3 regions of the Salipaludibacillus sp. CF4.18 genome follow, and region 1 is predicted to be linked to each of the others. Evidence: riboswitches for the same ligand, from Rfam matches in the RefSeq annotation. Region 1 holds a riboswitch; each other region holds the start of a gene.
The links. Region 1 has a riboswitch for cyclic di-GMP ahead of ACHABW_RS09135 (competence type IV pilus major pilin ComGC). Riboswitches for the same ligand answer to the same signal wherever they lie in the genome.
Positions count from the first base shown of each region.

Region 2: it holds a riboswitch for cyclic di-GMP, as region 1 does, so the genes downstream of both, ACHABW_RS02280 (anti-repressor SinI family protein) here and ACHABW_RS09135 (competence type IV pilus major pilin ComGC) in region 1, are expected to answer to the same signal.
Region 3: it holds a riboswitch for cyclic di-GMP, as region 1 does, so the genes downstream of both, ACHABW_RS07010 (amidase) here and ACHABW_RS09135 (competence type IV pilus major pilin ComGC) in region 1, are expected to answer to the same signal.

Region 1 covers NZ_JBIMEV010000010.1:114,292-121,227, forward strand. Annotated here, with positions in the region: gene ACHABW_RS09115 (type IV pilus modification PilV family protein) at 1-237, opposite strand, end outside; gene ACHABW_RS09120 (GspE/PulE family protein) at 472-2,133, shown strand; gene ACHABW_RS09125 (type IV pilus twitching motility protein PilT) at 2,142-3,182, shown strand; gene ACHABW_RS09130 (type II secretion system F family protein) at 3,182-4,387, shown strand; cyclic di-GMP riboswitch class II at 4,392-4,477, shown strand; gene ACHABW_RS09135 (competence type IV pilus major pilin ComGC) at 4,510-4,926, shown strand; gene ACHABW_RS09140 (prepilin peptidase) at 5,043-5,810, shown strand; gene pilM (type IV pilus biogenesis protein PilM) at 5,810-6,808, shown strand; gene ACHABW_RS09150 (PilN domain-containing protein) at 6,811-6,936, shown strand, end outside.
Region 2 covers NZ_JBIMEV010000002.1:97,157-104,092, reverse strand. Annotated here, with positions in the region: gene ACHABW_RS02300 (Na/Pi cotransporter family protein) at 1-1,324, opposite strand, end outside; gene ACHABW_RS02295 (DUF1189 domain-containing protein) at 1,558-2,367, shown strand; gene ACHABW_RS02290 (helix-turn-helix domain-containing protein) at 2,686-3,021, shown strand; gene ACHABW_RS02285 (helix-turn-helix domain-containing protein) at 3,276-3,518, shown strand; gene ACHABW_RS02280 (anti-repressor SinI family protein) at 3,624-3,773, opposite strand; cyclic di-GMP riboswitch class I at 3,813-3,903, opposite strand; gene ACHABW_RS02275 (NfeD family protein) at 4,261-4,896, opposite strand; gene ACHABW_RS02270 (DUF1002 domain-containing protein) at 5,182-6,093, opposite strand; gene ACHABW_RS02265 (hypothetical protein) at 6,412-6,774, shown strand; gene ispG (flavodoxin-dependent (E)-4-hydroxy-3-methylbut-2-enyl-diphosphate synthase) at 6,871-6,936, shown strand, end outside.
Region 3 covers NZ_JBIMEV010000007.1:57,208-64,143, reverse strand. Annotated here, with positions in the region: partial or broken gene ACHABW_RS07040 (NAD(P)H-dependent flavin oxidoreductase) at 1-477, opposite strand, end outside; gene ACHABW_RS07035 (vanadium-dependent haloperoxidase) at 707-1,594, opposite strand; gene ACHABW_RS07030 (two-component system sensor histidine kinase NtrB) at 1,914-2,933, opposite strand; gene ACHABW_RS07025 (DeoR/GlpR family DNA-binding transcription regulator) at 3,123-3,872, opposite strand; gene rhaD (rhamnulose-1-phosphate aldolase) at 4,059-4,883, shown strand; gene ACHABW_RS07015 (H-type small acid-soluble spore protein) at 4,886-5,071, opposite strand; cyclic di-GMP riboswitch class I at 5,290-5,379, shown strand; gene ACHABW_RS07010 (amidase) at 5,428-6,297, shown strand; gene ACHABW_RS07005 (glycerophosphodiester phosphodiesterase) at 6,425-6,936, opposite strand, start outside.

The sequences.
Region 1 (6,936 bases):
AGCGGATACTTGGTCAAACGGAATAGTTTTAGAATAGTACGTCACTGTTTCCATATATTCCTGAACAATATACGTTTCATCAAGAATAGTATCCGATATTTGAATCGACTTAGCAGATTGGATGAACAGTCCTGATATAGGAATAATGACAATAGCGAGAATAGTGAGAGATATGAGAACTTCAAGTAAACTTAATCCCTTTTGCGAGACTAAATTTTTTTTAATGAAAGGTACCATTTTATGTCACCACCTGTATAATTATCAGTTAATTAAAATGTGATCTCTTTTAAGTTCTAAATTTAGACATATTTTTTGTAAAAATAACTGTATTTAGTCCTATTATACATTATAATGAGTATACAGATAGCTACATTTACCTGTATGGAAAATAGTTATTTTTTCACTATTATGTTCACTATAGTGGATACAATTGGTAAAAAGTAGTATTTTTGTTGGAATGGGTGAAGGTAGTTGAAAAAAACACGTAAAAGATTAGGAGATTTATTAGTAGATTCAGGTCTCATTACCAGTGAACAGCTTGAAGAAACGTTAAGTCAAAAATCAAGTAACCAAAAACTTGGAGATTCTTTGCTGCAGCAAGGGTTTATTACTGAACAGCAGTTAATCGAAGTATTAGAATTTCAACTAGGAATCCCTCATGTCAGTTTATACCGATATCCCATTGATCAGAAAATGGTCTCGCTTATCCCAAAGGAAATGGCTATGAGAAATTATATCATGCAATTGAAATTGGAGGGTGATAAATTATTTATTGCCATGGCGGATCCAATGGATTATTTTACGATAGACGACATCAGGTTATCAACCGGATTTCAAGTAGAAGTTGCAATTGCTACAAAAGACGACATTATTCGTACGATTAATAAATACTATGATCTTGATGACTCTGTTGAAAACATGTTAGGGGAAGAATTCAATCCCGAACAGCAAGAGGAGGAATCAATTGCCGAAGAAGATTCTCCGATGGTGAAGCTTGTAAATCAGTTACTCCTTCGGGCTATACAAGAGAGAGCCAGTGATATTCATGTGGACCCTCAGGAAGATAAGGTGAACATTCGATATCGTATTGATGGTGTACTAAGAACCGAACGGAATTTACCTAAACATATGCAAAGCATGTTAATTGCGAGAATTAAAATTATGGCTAATCTTGATATTACAGAATCGCGAGTCCCTCAAGATGGGCGAATCAAGATGAACGTAGAATTTCACCCTGTCGACTTAAGAATATCGTCACTGCCAACTGTTTATGGTGAAAAAGTAGTGATGAGGATACTAGACTTGGGAAACGCCATAAATGATTTGCATAAACTAGGATTCAGTCCGACGCATCATGAGAAGTTTAAATATCTTTTGAAGCAGCCTAATGGAATCATCTTGATAACAGGTCCAACAGGTTCCGGGAAATCATCCACGTTATACGCGGGCTTGAACGATTTAAACAGTGATCAGGTAAATATTATTACTGTAGAAGACCCTGTGGAATATCAAATTGAGGGGATTAATCAAATCCAAGTAAATACCAAAGTAGGCATGACTTTTGCTAATGGACTCAGATCAATATTAAGACAGGATCCCGATATAATTATGGTCGGTGAAATTAGAGATTCTGAAACAGCAGAAATTGCGGTAAGAGCTTCATTGACTGGCCATCTTGTTCTAAGCACAATTCATACGAATGATGCGATCAGCACCGTCAATCGACTAATCGATATGAAAATTGAACCGTTTCTATTGGCATCGTCCCTGTCGGGTATTATTTCACAAAGACTCGTTCGAAAAATCTGTCGGGATTGCAAGGGAACAAGAGAAGTAACAAAACGGGAAGCGGATATTTTCCAGCGACATGGAGTGATTATAGACCAACTTTCTTACGGCAAAGGTTGTCCTACGTGTAACATGACCGGCTATCGCGGAAGATTAGCTATTCATGAAGTGTTGACCTTAGACGATACGATTAAAAATATGATAATGAACGAAAAAACAGGCTCGGAAATTAGAGATTATGCACACTCAATGGGAATGAATTTCCTCATTGATGATGGACTTTATAAAATCAAACAAGGTATAACCACCACCGAAGAAGTTTTAAGAGTGGCAACAGATAAGTAGGTGAAACATTGAAAGAAAAAATAGATTTATTATTTGAAAAAGCAGTGAATGTTCAGGCATCTGACCTACATCTAACAATTGGTATGCCACCGATATTTCGTATACATGGTGACTTGGTAAAAGTAGATGAAGACAAGATATCGCCGGAAGAAATGGTCGGAATCACGGAAGCACTGCTTCCTAGCAGTCACTTAGAAATTTTGAAAGAAAAAGGAGAAGTCGATTTTTCCTATGGTATTCCGCAAGTGTCACGATTTCGGATTAATGCTTATTATCAACGATCTCACGTGAGTTTTGCGATTCGAATTATTCCAATGGGAGTTCCTAGTCTCGAAGATTTACAGCTTCCGCAATTACTAAACAAAATTGCGGAAAAAAAGCAAGGTCTTGTGCTTGTTACTGGACCAACGGGAAGTGGAAAATCAACAACTCTAGCAGCGATGTTGAAGTACATTAACCACTCATTTAAAAAACATATTATTACGCTGGAAGATCCAATCGAGTATTTGCACAAACATGATAATAGTATTGTGGACCAACGGGAAGTTGGTTTTGATACAAAATCATTTGCGAATGGTCTTCGGGCAGCTTTAAGACAAGATCCGGATGTCATTCTTGTCGGGGAAATGAGAGATTTAGAAACGATTTCTACCGCTATTACAGCTGCTGAGACAGGTCACTTAGTCTTAGCGACTTTACACACGTCAAGTGCACCGGCGACTATCGATCGAATTATCGATGTGTTTCCATCTGAACAGCAAGCGCAAATTAGAATTCAACTTGCTTCCGTTTTGACTGCGATTATTTCACAACGGTTATTTCCTTCAACTAATCATCGCAGTAGAAAAGCAGCTACAGAAATTCTGGTAAATAATTCTGCGATTGCAAATATGATCCGGAATGAAAAAATTCACCAGATTTATAATGTCATGCAGACAAGTCGCAGTGAGGGTATGCACACACTTGAGATGTCACTTCGAGAACTACTTAGGCGGAACGAGGTAAGTCACGAAGAGGTAGCTCCGTACTTACAAGAGAGGGATTCCTAATGGCTCAATTTAAATACGAAGGTAAACTGAAAAATGGGACAAAGAAGCAAGGGGTTGTCTTAGGTCAAACGCGGCGGCAAGCCATTCAAAAGCTACGGGCACAAGGAGTCGCACAAGCTTCTCTAACAGAAGTAGCTCCATCGTTATTAAATAAAGAGATTTCACTAGGTAATCCGGTTAAATTACAGGATTTTGTATTGTTTCTAAGACAGTTTGCTACATTACTCAAATCAGGTGTTTCTCTCTTGGACACGACAATGATCTTGTCGAAGCAGACAGACAGTAAAGTTTTAGGAAGGGCCCTTGCACAAATAGCCGATGAGTTATTAACAGGAAAAGCATTTTCAGACGCTGCCTCAGAACATAAAAAAGTGTTTCCGCCTATTTTCCTTAATATGGTCCGTGCAGGTGAAGTAAGTGGGTCATTAGATGAAACGTTAGAGCAACTCGCTTTGCAGTTTGAAAAACAGCATGAAACAAGGCAAAAAGTAAAAGCAGCTCTAGCTTACCCTGCTATTGTGGGAGTGGTTGCCATCGGTGTGGTAATCTTTCTGCTATCATCCGTTGTCCCAACATTTGCAAGTATGTTGAGTGATGTCGGAGGTGAACTCCCGTCAATTACCCTATTTGTATTAGGGGCAAGTGATTTTGTGTCTGGATTTTGGTGGTTGCTGATCTTATTACTAGTTATGTTAATTGTTTGTCTATGGGCGGTTCAACAAACTCCCAAAACGAAATATTACTATGACTATGCATTGTTAAAAATGCCGATTTTTGGTTCGCTATTGCAAAAAGCAGCGTTAGCTAGAATGTCTAGAACTCTTAGTACATTATTCTATAGCTCTGTTCCAGTATTACAATCGATGCAAATTGTTGAAAAGGTAGTCGAGAATGAAGTGATTTCCCAATCTTTGAAACAGTCACGTGAAGCGTTGGAAAGAGGACAAAAACTAACGACTCCGATGAAAGAGCACTGGGTTTATCCTCCATTGGTGATTCAAATGATTTCGATAGGTGAGGAAACAGGAGCATTGGATGACATGTTAGTAAAAATTGCAGATTTCTATGAGAAAGAAGTAGAATATGCAACGGACAAATTAAAAGCATTAATTGAACCGGTAATGATTATTTTATTAGCGGTCGTCGTAGGAACAATCGTTATTTCGATTATGGTGCCGATGTTCCAAATTTATTCAGAAATATAAATGAGATAGCAAAGGAAGCGATGAAAGATGATCGATTTAAATGGGTACTTGGATCATCAGGAGTGAGTAGTGCAACCGGCCTTCTCTATAAATAAAAGATTAAAAAAGAGGAGAGAAAAAACATGATGAAAAAGCTAAGAAAAATGTTGAAGAATGAAGATGGGCTTACGCTTATTGAATTATTGGTAGTTGTTGTTATTTTGGGGATTATCGCTGCAATTGCGATTCCTAGTGTGGGGAGTTTAATTGAAAATTCAAGAGATGATGCTTCTAAAGCAAACGCACAGCAATTGATTAGTGCAGCAAGATTGTATGAAGCTTCTAATCCAAATGCTACTGAAGTTTCGATTGATATTGATGGTTTAGTAAGTGGTGGTTTCCTTGTTGATGATATGGAAGACCCGCATAGCAATGCGAATGATCAATCGTATACAAGTGGAACGGTTACATTTGTTGAAGGTGGAGATCATACTGTTGAATTGGTAGGAATTAAAACAGTTTCTGGTACACGAAACAATCTATCTATTGCTGATTCATAAAAATGTAGTAATTCAATAATTATCCCCCACTCTTGTGGGGGACATTTCTTTATAATGATCTTCTAAGTTTGATACCATAGAAAACTTTAGATTTAAATATGAAAGGAAGCATGTCCATGGAAGTTCTTTTTCATGTATACTTATTTGTAGTAGGAGCAATATTCGGGTCCTTTTATAATGTTGTAGGCTTGCGGATTCCTGCGGGCGAATCGATTGTTACTCCGAGATCAAACTGTCAAACTTGTAAGCGAACACTTACATGGAAAGAGCTTATACCGGTTGTATCCTATGTGGTACAGCGGGGACATTGCAAAAAATGTGCATCATACATATCGGTAAAATACCCATTATTTGAACTGGCAACAGCAATTCTATTCTCACTTTCTCCTATCATTGTTGGATGGTCGATGGAATTAGTAGTTGCTCTTGTTTTTGTTTCGATGTTAATCATTATTACAATATCTGATTTAGAGACAATGCTGATCCCAGACAAAGTACTATTGTTTTTTTTAGTTCCGCTTCTCCTATTAAGAGTGATCGAACCGTTACCAAATTGGTGGGATAGTCTTGCCGGAGCAGCATTTGGTTTCCTCTTATTTTTGCTCTTAGCAATTCTAAGCAAGGGCGGCATGGGTGGAGGAGATATCAAGTTAATGGCTGTAATTGGTTTGGTACTAGGTTTTTCAGGAACATTATTAACGATATTTTTATCGTCATTCCTTGGGGCTGTGTTTGGTATTATCGGACTTATAACTGGTAAACTAAAAAGAAAACATCCAATCCCTTTTGGACCTTTTATTGCCCTAGGAGCAATTCTAAGCTACTATTTCTATGATCCAATACTAGATTGGTATGTCAACTTACTACTTAATGGAGGTTTCTAATGACAGGTTTATTAAATTTCAGAAAACAAGATCATGTAAGCTTACAATTTAAAGATCACGTCATCCGTTGTGTCATAACAAAAGAAGCCTCGGAAGCATCTATGGTGGCATTCTATGAGAAAGCAGTTCCTGAAGGTATCATAGAAAAAGGAAAAATTATTGATGAAACTAATTTCGTTCTGATTTTAGAAGAGTGTATCGCGAATTGGAAATTAAAAAGAAAAAGCATTAAATTTCTCGTCCCTGACTCTTCGATTTTCTTTCGGAAGCTGTCTCTTCCTAATAATCTAACGAAAGAAGAAATACGAGGTCATATTAATTTTGAAATAGGAACCTCTATTCATCTTCCTTTTGAAGATGCTTCTTTTGATTTTCATATTTTAGATTCTGAGGAAGAAACGGAAACGATTGAGATTCTTTTTTTTGCGGTTCCAGAACCGTTATTAAAACAGTATGTTAAGCATTTGGAAGACGGAAATACAAAACCAGATGTTGCAGATGTCGCAGCGTTGTCTCTTTACCGATTCTATTACTTGAATTATTTAGATCAGATAGATGACGATGCTCACATTATGTTATTGGAATGGGACATGACTTCGATAAATGTTAGTGTCTTCAACCATCATAAACCGATTTTTCTGAGGAGTATTCCTCATTACTTAGATGTAGAAAATTGGGAAATGACGCAAGAGGATTCTCTTGTAACGTGGAAAGATATTAATAGTGAAAAGATAGATGGTGATCTAGCTGATTCGTTTACGGAAATTGAACGAGTCATAGATTTTTATAAATACACCTTGTTTAAAGGTGAGAAAGAAGTGTCAAAAATCTTTCTAACGGGAGATCATCCAATGTTAATGAAGGTTAAAAAAATGCTGGAAAATTCCACGGGTCTGGAGATAGAGATGAAACATTCTATAGGTGATATTATTGAAGATAATAGTAATGTAGCTAACAAATTTCTTCTCCCTCTAAGCCTTTGTCTAAAAGAGGTGTAGTGATGAACGTTGAGATTAATTTACTTCCGAAAAAAGCAAGGGGTAATCGCATTCAACTTCTTCTTCTGTTTCTTTTAATTATCACGATGATGATGGTAGTCGTATTTGGCTTTCTTTTTCATCAAAAT
Region 2 (6,936 bases), on a different contig from region 1:
TCACTTTATTTGTTACTTGGAATTCAGCTAATTCAACAATATTTTCCATGTGGTCCCCGACTCTTTCTATATCACGGACTGTATCCATAAGCATAGAATGTAAACGAGAATCACTAGCCGTTAAAGAGTTCGTTGAAATCTTAACTAAATAATCCGTGATTTTCCGGTCCAAGTTATTAATCGCATCTTCAAATTGATAAGTAAGTTCTGCGTGTCGCTTAATTTTTGTTTCTACAAATTGAGAAGCTTCGGTTAAGCCTTGCTTAGATAACTCCGCCATTCTCAATGTCTCTTTCTTTGCTTGACCTAAAGCAATAGATGATGACTGGGAAATTAACACAGGATCGAGATGCTGCGCTTTGTACTCAATCACTGTTTCATCTCCTGGAATAAGTTTTGTAACTATAAGAGCCAATATTCCAATGAACGGAAGCTGAATGAGAACATTGGAGACGTTGAAAATACCGTGAGCTACAGCAATGGTCATTTCTGGATTCAATACTAAAGAATCTTGTAAAAAAGAAATCATTGCAATGTAAGGACCTATAATAATTAAAACTAAAATTGTTCCAATAACATTGAAAATAACATGTGTTAGTGCTGCTCTTTTCGCTGCAATGGATGCCCCAATTGCAGCAAGAACCGCTGTAATTGTTGTACCTATATTATCACCAAACAAGACCGGTAATGCAGCACTCAAATCCATAGCGCCTTGAGCAAATAATTGCTGTAATAAACCAATGGCTGCAGATGAACTTTGCACCGCTACCGTGAAAATAGTTCCTATTAGAACTCCTAATAGTGGATTTTGACTCATACTAACCGTTAAGTCCGTAAATGCTTCCATCTCTCTTAACGGTTTCATACCATCGCCCATTAATTCTAATCCATAGAACAATGCGCCAAATCCGAAAAATACTTGCCCGTAATTATTTGCTTTTTTATTTTTCAGGAAGAAAATCAGAAAAGTTCCTACTGCAATAATGGGCAGCGCATAATCGGAAACTTTAAGTCCAATTATAAATGCTGTAACAGTTGTTCCAATATTCGCACCCATTATTACACCAATTGACTGGCGAAGAGTCATAAAACCAGCATTTACAAGTCCAATCGCAAGAACTGTGGTTCCTGTACTGGTTTGTAAAAGTATTGTTACTACAATACCCGCAATAACACCCATAACAGGATTACTAGTAAACTTGTCTAATACATCTCTTAGTTTGTCACCAGCAACCTTTTGCAGTCCATCCCCCATGTATTTGATTCCAAATAGAAAAATACCCAATCCACCGAAAAACATAAACAACAAATCTCTTAGTTCCAATACGTCATCCCCTTGATCTACCAAGTTTCGATTTAATTCGATCTGTTTCGCTAACCTTTACTATCGTAAACTTTAATTATTAATAAAATATTAATGAATTGTAAAGATTATATTAAGTTTATAAACCAACTCAAAAAAACACAAGGAAAGTTTACTTGTCCATTATGATATGTTCCTTTAGAATAAGAGTCATTAACCAAATAATTTACATAAATAAACCAAGGAGTGAACAAATGAATATATTTAAACAATTTATTAGCAGTTTACATTCTCCGGAAACTATTGCAAAATTTCGTATGCAAAAAATTGGCAAAACAATTCTTTATGTATTTTTCCTCATGCTAATCACATCTATCCCTTTTTCCATTCAATTAGGTGCCAATGTTAACAATCTTTATACGTACGTAAGTACAAATTTGGAAGAGTCTATTCCTGATTTCTCCGTTGAGAATGGAATTCTTAAGTCTGATGTAGAGGAACCAATTATTACAGAAAACGATAATACGGTGATCATTTTTGATCCCACAGGAGAGCTCACACCATTAGATTTAAATGAGTATCAAACTGCTTTTGCACTATTAGATCGGGAAGCTGTATTGGTTATTGAAGGGAATCCCCAACCTGTAAGTTATCAGGACCTAGGTACAGACATATCAAAAGCAGAACTATCAGAACACATAGAAACTTTCGGAGAACTCTTACCGTTAATAATCGGTGTCATGATTATAGGACTGTATTTATTTACAACAGCTTTGAAATTTATCGGTATCTTTACTTTGTCTGTTATTACCCTTCTATTGAAACGAAAAACTGCTAACCAGCTAAACTTTAAACAAGGCTGGGTACTCTCCGCTTATGCGGTAACGTTACCAACTATAATTTTCGCGGTCTTTGATGCTATTGGTTTAAATATTCCTTTTTCTTTTGCTATATACTGGGTCATCGCTATCGTTATGATTAACCTAGTTTTAAGAAATATACCTAAACCAAAACAAAAACCAATAAGTGATAAACCTTCAGATCCACAACAACCACAAATTTAGTTCTCAGCTAAATTAAAGCCACTAAAAACAAAATTTGAGCGAATCCTCTAAAGGGCTCGCTCAAATTTTGAATATCATTCTACAATAAACCAATTCGCACGAACTTAACTAGATTTGTTCATCGCTTTTAAGGATGTTTAAAAAGTATAATAGACTCCCGTAATACATCTTCTTTTAACATTAATTCTTAATTAATGTAATTTAGAGGTTTTTCATTAAAAAATGTGATATATTAATATTATATAACGAACAGTAAAGTTCTTGATATAAACCAACACCAAGGCTAGCTGGTGTTTAAGACTTTTAAGGGGGCCTCAAATGATAGGAGAGCGTGTTAAAAAATACCGGAAAGAAGCCGGATTATCTATGACTGAATTAGCTGATAGAGCAAGTGTTGCAAAGTCATATTTAAGTGCATTAGAAAGAAATATACAAACAAATCCATCTATTCAGTTTCTAGAAAAAATAGCTACCGTCTTACATATTGATATGAATGTATTATTGAAAGATGAATCAGATTTAGACAATATACATACCAGTAATCTTGATAATGAATGGCAAGCTTTAGTTAGAGAAGCGATGGATTCAGGTGTGTCAAAAGACGAGTTTAAAGAGTTTCTGGAATTTAACAAATGGAAAATAAATAAAAAATAATGAAAGTCCTTCGCGGGGCTTTTTATTTTGCCTTAAGTAAATTACTAAAATGACGTTCTTTATAAAGTTATATAATGTACATTATACAGAATGAAAAATAAAATATAAAACCTCATAATTCGTTATAATTACTATATAACGAACAGTTATCGTCTTTTATATAGTACATGCTCACATTTACTTCCTTTTTCATTTTTCCGATATTTACGTTTGTGCGTTATAATGAACTAAGTGCAATATACATTCAAGGAGGAATGAAAGTGATTAGTGAAATGATCAAGCGACGCCGTAAAGAAAAAGGGTATACGTTATCAGAATTATCTAGAAAGACTGGAGTATCTAAATCTTATTTAAGCTATTTAGAACGTAATATGAAGAAAAACCCTTCAATTGATGTAGTAAAGCGTATATTCTTAACGTTAGATTTACCTCTTAGTCCTTTATTGCATCACGAGAGAATTGTGGAAGATTTACCAAAACAACAGCAACAATCATAAAAAACACATGATTATAACCTTAAACCCATCAAATTTCTGTAGCACCAGGTATTTCCAAGGTGCTACGGACTTATTCTATACAATAAAACAGATATGATGCAGAACTTAAATTTTGTCCTGACGCAATTCACTTTTTTTGGTTATCGTTATTAATAAAAACTCCCTTACCTCTTCGGTTTTCAAACCTAAATTTTTTGCTTGTAGTATTAGATCTGTCCATTCTTCATCTAGCTGATACCGGTATTGTTTTTCCATCCTAATAGTTAACTCCTCCTAACGGGACTTTTTAACCGACTAGACAGTTCAGCAATCATAGGAAATGCCAATACCCCTTAGACCCGAAACTTTGCGTCTCTATTTTTCAATAGATTTGCCATTTACTAGAATATGTATGTATTTATTCATTTACATCTCAAAACCACAACTAATCACCCTATATTTAGTAATAAATAGCGAAGAGTATCTAAATTATAGACTATATAATTAGAAAATTTTAGGGGAATTTGTCATGTGCTTCAAAACACATCTTTTTACTCACCTTTTTTCATATTACTGAGAAAGAATCTAATTATAAGTTACTCTTTCAAAGATTTGCTTATGTGAATTTCTTTAGAATTTACTATAAATTGATATCCAAATTACGAAAACCAAGTAAATTAAAACGCTTGGATATAATTTATCCAAGCGTTTCAATAGTATTGGCATTTAATAAGAAATTTTCTGTGCTGATTTCCTAGTTACTTTACTTATTCTCTGGCGCTATTAAAATTCTCGTCCCATCAACAGAAATTATCTTCACACTTACCTCTTCATTAATCCAAAGATTATCCGAAGTGGCGCTGAATAACTTACCGTCAATTTCCACAGTCCCTGTTGGTCGAAAAGGCGTTTTGGTTACTCCCATTTTTCCAATTAACTCATAATAATCATCGTTCATTGAATTGTATCCATTTTCACTAGATAATTTGTCTTTTAACGTCATCTTTTCCCACATTTTTCTTGGTCGGAACACCTTAGTAAATAAATATGAACTAGGTGCTGCAATAATCAATGCCAATCCAACCAAAACACCATATACTAAATCCGGTGCCGGGAGAGCCAATCCTAATACCATTAGAAGTATTCCTATAAAAGCTATCGTACCATCTCCGGTCACCTTACCATCAAAAATAACAAGACATAATCCTATCAGGTAAAGTATGACAACCCAAAATCCCTCATCTATTGAGGTTAGGTGGTAGGAGAAATACATTGTCATAATTGCAATACCTAACAACCCGAATAATCCTTTTGTCCTCACCATTATTTCGCCGAATATTAGCAACGTCGCTAGGAAAATAACTAAGAACCCGATGGAAGCTTGATCTAAAAATTCCATATGGTTTCCTCCTCTCAATCTAAATCCTGATGTCTATATTGTATCAAATGTTTTCCTTATATGTGTAAATACGAATCTAAAACTAAAAAGTTTCATTAGTTTCAAAGTAAAAGAACTAAAAAACAAACAGAAGGCTGAAGCATTACCCGGGGAGGACAGCAGCCTAAAGCGGATTTGGGCCTCTCTGTTCGACGAAAAAATAATCTCTAATCCCCAGTAACACTATAGATTTCAGTGTTAAAAAGGGCACTTCAAAGTTTAAACTTTTGAAGTGCCTTTGATTAACTAAGCTGTTTTCTTTGTTTCTGGAATATAGAAAGCTTCAGAGCTAAACCAACCTCTAATAATATCAATTAAACTGCTGAAAAACTCTAAAATAGAGTCAATGAAACCTTGCCCTTCTTCACTGCTTAAAAAATCTCCAATATTTTCACGAATATGGCTAATCTGGTCCTGAACTTGGTCCCAGTCTATATTTAAATCTTTCATTCGATCAAACAAAGAGACAAGGCCATTAAGTTCTTCTTCAGTTAGTGTCATTCCCAGCTCATCCGCTAATCGCTGAATAAGAGCTCTTAAATCTTCTTCCGTTTCAATATTTTCTTCCGCTAATGCTTCCTTTATTCTTGCCATTAGTTCTGTTGCGTCTTCAACACCATATTCTTCGCCTAATTCGGCAGTTTTAACTAACTCTTCATTTGCTACTTCTTTTTGTTCCTCAGGTATAACCTCATCTATTGATGCTTCATAAGCTTTAATAAGACCAGTTAAAGCTCCTGTACCAGAGACATCAAAAGGAGCCGAAACATAAATTTGAGCATCTTTAACACCTGCAGTAATTAAAGCATTTGCATACATTCCTTCAGAAACCCAATTAATACGATTCGTTTCTACATCAATGCCTTCTCCTGCTTCTAACATAGTAATCTTAGAAGATGAAAGGGCATTACTCCCTATAATGGAAGCACTAATATGTTCCCCTAAATATTTGTGTTCCTCTTCATTACTAACTGAGATCATCATGGCTGTTTCTTCGTCTACATTCATTTCATCTAGTAAAGAGGATCGTTGTTGAGGATTCAGATCCTCTCCTAATGTAACTATTTCATCTCCTGGTGCAGCATCAGCAAAGCTCACCGAGACAAAAAGTATCCAAATAGCAAATGTTGAAATCATCACTCTATATATTTTATCCATCGATCATTCTCCTTTTCTTTTGTAAATCATATCACAAATAATATAAACGCTTAATTTACTAGTAGCTAGAGACAAAAGTCTTAACATTTATAAATACTTTTCTCCTCCATTCTTATTTGTACTCTCTTTAAGACGTTTGACAGTTACAAAAAGTTACATCCCGTTGAGTTTATCCGGAAAATTCTAGCATGTCTATATTATCAACGATATTTCGTCATAAGTTAACATAGGGCTTCATAGATTAGAATATAAGAACATTTTCTTTTATATATGAATAAACACTCAAGGTAACAAAGGCAAATTATAAGGAGGATTACCATGCGTCCAATAATAACAATATTACTTATAATTATCATTGGTTTCTGTGTAAGGATTGATCTGACAACTGGTTCTATTCCTACTACCCTTCCGCAAACCAGTTTAGAGAACGATTCTGTTTCTAACGAAGAAGAATCAGTAGTACCACCTCCTGTTGCTATCCCGAATCAAGTGATAATTGTTGAACCCGGGCAAACCGTATATGGAATCGTGCAAGAACTTCATGAAGGGCAGCCTTTTGCTATCCCGATCCATGAAGTTTTAGAAGACTTTGAAACCTTAAATCCTGAAATATCAGCTAATCAATTGATAGCAAACGAACAATATAAGTTTCCATTGTATAAAGATAATGTTACGAATTAATCATACTTCTTGCCACGCTTCTCCTGCGTTGTTACAATGTAATACGATAGAACATATTTTATTGACCTAAACGCGCAAAAGGGGCGATGATGAATAATGACCCAAATGACTCACAGGAAAGATACACGAGCTGTAAAAGTAGGATCCTTAACCATCGGAGGT
Region 3 (6,936 bases), on a different contig from region 1:
AATCTCAAAGAGTGCTCGGTCAGTTCCTAGGTGACCGCCTGCTTCAAATCCTTCAACTACAACAGCTGAGGCGCCTAACCGTTGAGACATCTTTGCCAACTTTGCTGAAGATACAATGGATATAACTGGCGTATTATAGTCTTTCCCCCAAGAATACATATCTCTTGATATACCCGCGCCTGAAATAATAAAATCTACCTTTTCTTCTAATGCAGCCTTCATTGTTTCAGCAAAATCTGTCATCGCATACAAGACATTCACGCCAATATAGCCAACGCCTTGCGTTAATTCCCTCGCTTTTCTAATGTGGGTTTTTAATTCTTCCACAGATATTCCAGTGCCAGAGATGATACCTATTCCGCCTGCATTTGCAACAGCCGCCGCTAAATTACTTAATGAAATACCTACTCCCATACCACCTTGAATGATTGGTACTGCGGGCTCCATTTGACCGATTTTTAGTTTTGGAAAATTCATTTAAATCCCCCTCTATTGTCCGTAGTGAACATGTTTAAGCGACGTCGAAATGCTTAAAATATTCTAGTGTTTATTGTATCAATGGCCAACACCAATAACAGTGACAATTGTCACCAGTTACTGGTATTTGGTCCTAAACATTACGATTTTGTGACAATAGAGAAGAGTGAAAGAGTATGGATTAACAATAGAAAACATTTACTTTAATAATAAATAGCAGTTTCTTTGCTTAGTAAAGCAATGGTTTAGGTACATGGAGATTCTTCTCTTGATGACTGGATTTTTCACCTTTTAAAAGGGAAGTACAAGCTTCAGGGAAATCATGCGGGATAAATTGCTGATAATCTGTTGGAAATATATCGGCATCTATAAAATCTCTATACGGATTATCAACGGGGAGAAATTCTTTATTATGCTGACTTTTTAGATGTTTAACAATTAATTCTCCGATATACCTTCCGAGTTTTAAACCTTCCGTATTATCAGATGGGAAGTGTACGCCTGCATATAGCCTACTAAATGCATTATCATAAGCTACTTTTTGGAGCTTGTTAGATTCCTTTGGAAAGAAATAACTTAACACAATTTCCGCGCATCCTGACATTGTAGAATGACCAGATGGATAGGATGGAAAACGCGGGGTGCATAATAACGTTTTCATTGTTTGGTCATATTGATTAGGTCTTGCACTGTCCCATTTATATTTCAAGTACCATGTTACAATCATAGCGTCATTAATAGCACCTTGCACTGCAGACAAAATTCTTGCAGCATGAGTAGGACTAACATCATAGGTGTCATTTAAACGGTCTATCACAGGTGTCCATTGTTTAGTTGGTACACCAGTTCCATAGTAGATACCAATTCTTCTGTTACTATCAGAAAGGGAATCTAATGTTTTTTGCACGATCATTAATTCCTTATCAAAATTTATCTGATTAGGATGCTTGATTGGTAGAATCATTCGATTATTAGTTGGATCAAGAAATTTTCCATTCTTGTCTCGATTTAAAAAAGTGAGAGGCCATGAGCCAGCTAATGGGGTAATAGGATTGTCAGGGGACTTATTTTCTCCTGCGTATGGAGTTTCCGACCAGCGTAAATACGTTTCTTTCAATTGCTACACCTCCAACATTTCTTCCTTTATCTTATGAAAGGCGCGGAGGATATGCATAGACGAATACACATATATCTTGTTTTCTCATCAATAAAGTACGAAGGACCTAAGATTAGTTGTTGCTGTCCTCCTTGGGTGGCTGTTAAATAACTCCTTCATTACGATCTCATCTTGTATATAATGATTGCGCTTACATTTAATTGCACCGCTTGACTGGGCAATTTAGGAGATTTTTTGAATGCGGTATGAGAAATTATCTATCGGGTATAAAGTTGTATGGGAGTAATTGAGGGTGGATTTAATTTAAAAATAAAATTGATTATTGAGAAAATCGAATATTAAAAGTAGTCCCAGCTGAACTAGAGTTATAATCAATCTTTGCATTGTTTCTGTTAGCGATGGAAAAACATATTGGGACTCCTAATCCTGTTCCTTCATCTTTTGTAGTAATGAAAGGGGTTGCAATATCATCCATCAATTCAGGGGGGATACCACAACCTTCATCTTGAATAGACAAGAGAACTTTTCCATTCTCTTCAGTGGTTATAATATAAACAGATTTTCCGTAATCCATAGCATCCAGCGAATTGTTGACCAAGTTCAATAATAGCTGGCGGATTTCATTTTTATCGACGTTAATATTTGAAATACTGCCTAGTTTTAAAATAACTGATTTACCTTCTTTTAGTGCTCGCGAATCAAGCAAAGGATAGATGATTTCTATTAAAGTGTTTAAATTGGAGTACTCCAATTTTTCAGGCTTATCTTTGGCAATATCGAGAAATTCGGTAATAATATCATTCACACGGTTTACCTCGTCAATCATTAAATTGAAAATACTTTTGTGGTCAATCAGGGATTCATTTTGAGCCATCAGTTGTAAAAAACCTTTGACACTTGTCATTGGGTTTCTAACTTCGTGTGCTACACCTGCAGCCATTTCTCCAATCACCTTTAATTTTTCGTAATGCTGCTTCTGTTTTTCACTTTTTTTCCGATCTGTAATATCGCTGAACATGACAAATAATCCAGTTGAATTAGGAAAAACTTTCACTTCAAGCCAGTTTTTATTATACAATCCTATCATTTCGAAGGTGGCTGGTTTTTGATTCTCATATATCTGAAGAAGTTTTTCATGTGTAGGGGTATCCTTATACTTAGGCAAAGCTTCCCAAATACTCATTCCTATTAGATCTTTGTTGTTTTCAACAAGAAAGGGCTCAGCGGCCTTGTTAATAAACTCTATTTCCCAATCCGAGTTTAGAAAAAAAGATGCCTCAGAGATACTTTCCAATACCTGAACCATATCTATTTTATATTTAAATTTAGCAGGGTTCATTAGTATAGCCACCTCGCTTTCTAAATTTTCTCAACAGTTAGTTAAATGTATCATAATTTAAAATAGTTTTATATTAAAACTTTCGAAAAAGTATTTAGAAATTAGATATGATTACATTTATTTCATAAATAGGAACAAAAACCCTTTTAAAAATGAAAAATATCTCAAAGTAGTCCATTAGATTTGTTATTACTGTAATACCACATTTTTTGCTTTCAAAAACTCTGTCCATTTATTTAAGGGTAACTCATCTGTAATCAGCACGTTCACTTTTTTGAAATCGAGTAGTTTAACGAGAGAATCCTGATCAAACTTAGTAGAGTCTACAAGCAGAATAACTTTGTTTGATTGCTTGACCATTTCTAATTTTATTGCAGCTTCAATATCATCTGCGTCAGAAAGTCCTTTTTCCATCGATAGAGACTTGCAGCTAATCAATGCGATGTCAGCATTGAATTGCTGCACAGCATTGATTGTAAGAGGACCGACAAGGGCACTGGATCGTTCGCGCAACATGCCTCCGGTAGAGATGATATTCAAGTTAGAGTAGGAAAGTTCATTCAAGGCACTTACAGAATTAGTAATGACATTTATATCTTTGGTTGTGTTCGTTAAGTATTTTAATGCTTCATGTACAGTCGAACTTGAATCAGCCATGATTGACATTCCAGAAATAATATAACGCTCTAAGCGCATTGCGATGACTTTCTTTTTCTCTAAATTGCGGGTGTGCCTTGTAGTGTAGGGAAGGTCTTCGGTACTATTAAGCATTGCCCCCCCGTAACTTCTTTGAGCAACACCTTCCTTTTCCAGTTTTTCAAGATCTCGACGAACTGTTTCCTCGGACACCTCGAATTCATTAGCTAGTTCCTTAACGTTAACTTTTCTATCAACATACAATTTATTTAAAATGACTTTTTTACGTTCAAAACCTTTCATTTGACCAACTCCTTTGCTTCTCAATTTTAATCTATTTTTTTGTTAAATGAAACAAAATTGTGACATTTCCTCAATTAAAACCACAACAAACAATTGTTAATATTGTTTGTTGTGGTTTTCGGAGTTATACTTATGATAGTTAAAGATTTTAAAAATACTACGACATAAAGCCAAGGAGTGATTGACATGTTAAATATTTTAGAAGCATCTTTTGTAAAGGAAATGCGAGAAGTTACTGGAAACTTATATCGTTTTGGTTGGGATGAGCGAAACGGAGGGAATGTCAGCTACTTACTCCCGGAAGATAGTCTAGAAAAATATATCGATGTTACCGAAGTGAAAAGAAAAGCAGAGATGAATTTCGATGCTTCAGACCTTGCCGGAAAGTATTTCATCGTGACTGGGTCTGGAAAGTATTTCCGCAATGTTGAAAAGGACCCCTCTGTCTGTTTAGGAATTATCCGAGTCACAAACGACGGGAAGTTTTATGAAGTTCTATGGGGCTTTGAGGATGGGGGAACACCTACAAGTGAATTACCGACACATTTAATGATTCATGCGGCAAGATTAAAAAGAGATCTTAGTCATCGAATTGTCATTCATACGCATACAACAAATATTATTGCGATGACCTTCACTCATGAACTAGATGATCGAGCCTTCTCAAGAACACTATGGCAAATGTGTACGGAGTGTGTGGTTGTTTTCCCGGAAGGTGTTGGAATTATTCCTTGGATGGTACCGGGGACGGACCAAATTGGAGAAGCGACGGCTAAGAAAATCGCGGAAAATAATCGTCTCGTTATTTGGCCTCACCACGGCATTTATGGAACGGGAGCAACAATCGACGAAACATTCGGTTTGATTGAAACAGCAGAAAAAGCGGCACAAGTTTACACAGCTGTTAGAGCTCAAGGTGACATTAAACAAACGATTACTGACTTGCAACTGATGGAACTGGCCGCTCGTTTCGACGTAGTTCCTAAAGCAGGTTATTTAAATGTCGAGTAAGTTTATGGGCCTTCCTCTACGAGACCCGAGAGGTCTACTTCTTGTGAATGATCCATTTCGTCCAATGGAAAAATGGTTGCCGTATTATTAGCTTCATTGAGTTCTTCTATATATACGGGAATTCCGTGATAAGATACGTTGATCATAACTGGTGATTCAATAATTTCTTTTATACGATGATTATCCATAACATCCTCCTTGTCATATCTTCCTTGTATTTTTCACGGGATACGTGAAAGTATGAGAGGAGGATATTGGATGACAGTGAGGATTGAATTGCACCTTTTTAAGTAACAGACAGTATTGATACTATTTCCTATCGCTTAATGATTCCATCGTCGGATTTATTGGTGTGAAAAGCATAGACGAAATCAAGTTATAAATATATAATATGACTAAATATATAATCTGAAAAAGGTAAACTTGACCTAAAGGGAAGGACGCAAAGCCATGAGCCTAAATGCTTATCAAAGCAGATGGTTGTCAGGTTCCCGGGCCTTCTTTTTTATGAGCCTCGGCTTACAGAATAGGGGGGATTTTTGTTATGAAGAAAATTGTGATGGTGGTAGTTTTGTTTTTTGTAATTGCCGGAAGTATATCTTTAAATGTCCATGCATTAGATAAGCAAGACAGAGCCACATGGTTATGGAATCCATGGATGTTTGTGAATGATGAAGATGGAACTGTCACTTTCCTTGAAAGTAAAAACGTGAACAAGGTTTATGTTCAAATCGATCAGGATATGTCGATCCCTCACTATCAAAGCTTTATTGAAAAAACATCAGCAAAAGGAATAAGTATATATGCTTTAGATGGGGGACCTGATTGGGTTGCACCTAAAGGAGCACGTAATCAGTCTAAAATGTTATCATGGCTTGAGAATTACCAACAAGAATCCACTACTGCACAAAAGTTTGCAGGTGTTCATTTGGATGTCGAACCTTATTTGTATAGCGGGTGGAGTAAAAACCAAGCAAAGACAGTAACAGCATTTCAATCCTTGTTAACAGATGCAAAGATAAGAACGGAATCATTGGGTCTACCGTTGGAAGTAGATCTGCCATTCTGGTTTGATGAAATTACTTATAAAAACACTTTCGGAAAAGGAATTCTTGCGGAGTGGGTCATTGCTAACATGGATAGCGTTACCATTATGGCCTATCGTGATTCTGCTCCGATGATCATAGATATTGTCAAAAATGAAGTAGCTTATGCCGGTCAGCACGGAACAGCACTTGTTATTGGCGTGGAAACTGGTCAAACCAGTGAAGGGGACAGGATTACGTTTTATGAAGAAGGAGAAACATATATGAACCAACAACTTGAAATGGTTCATAATCATTATGCCAATTATTTCGGTTTTAATGGCATAGGAATTCATCATGTCGACAGCTGGAAGAACATAAAACCTTAATATTACTAAGTAGTGCCTGTTATTTAGGTGCTACTTTTTTTCTGTATATATTCGCTTTTTATGATGCTTATTTTTCTATTCAGAAAAAAAAGAGGATAATTTTTAGTATCCTCCTTTTGATTTTAAATTACGGTCTTACTTCATCAAGACGATTTGGATAGTCCGTGAAGATACCGGTGACACCCCAATCGATTAGTCGCTTCATTTCCCCTCTAATATTAATAGTGTAGAGATGCACAAGAAGATCATTATCTCGTGCTCTTTGGACAAAGTCTTCGTCAATAACTTCTGAACCATCGTGAAGTCCAAGGTGTGGACCAATTCCGACTGCATATTCACGGATTTCAGCGAAGTCCTCATCAGTCATATCTTCGGGGGAAGGGGTTGTATTTAACCACTCTTTTAGTTCATTTCCTTCTTCTCCATTAATTTCCCACCAAAGCAGTTGTATTAAAGGAATTCCTTCGTTGATAGCATGAATTTTTTGCAGACTATCTTTGTGGAATGATTTAATGAACAGATTCCCTTTTTCAACAAGTCCGTGTCCTTTTGCAATCTCGACCACTTCTTCCTCGATGCCGTCGTTAAGAGTAGGCGACTTTGTCTCGATATAATAGTTTACGCCCATTCCGTATTCAG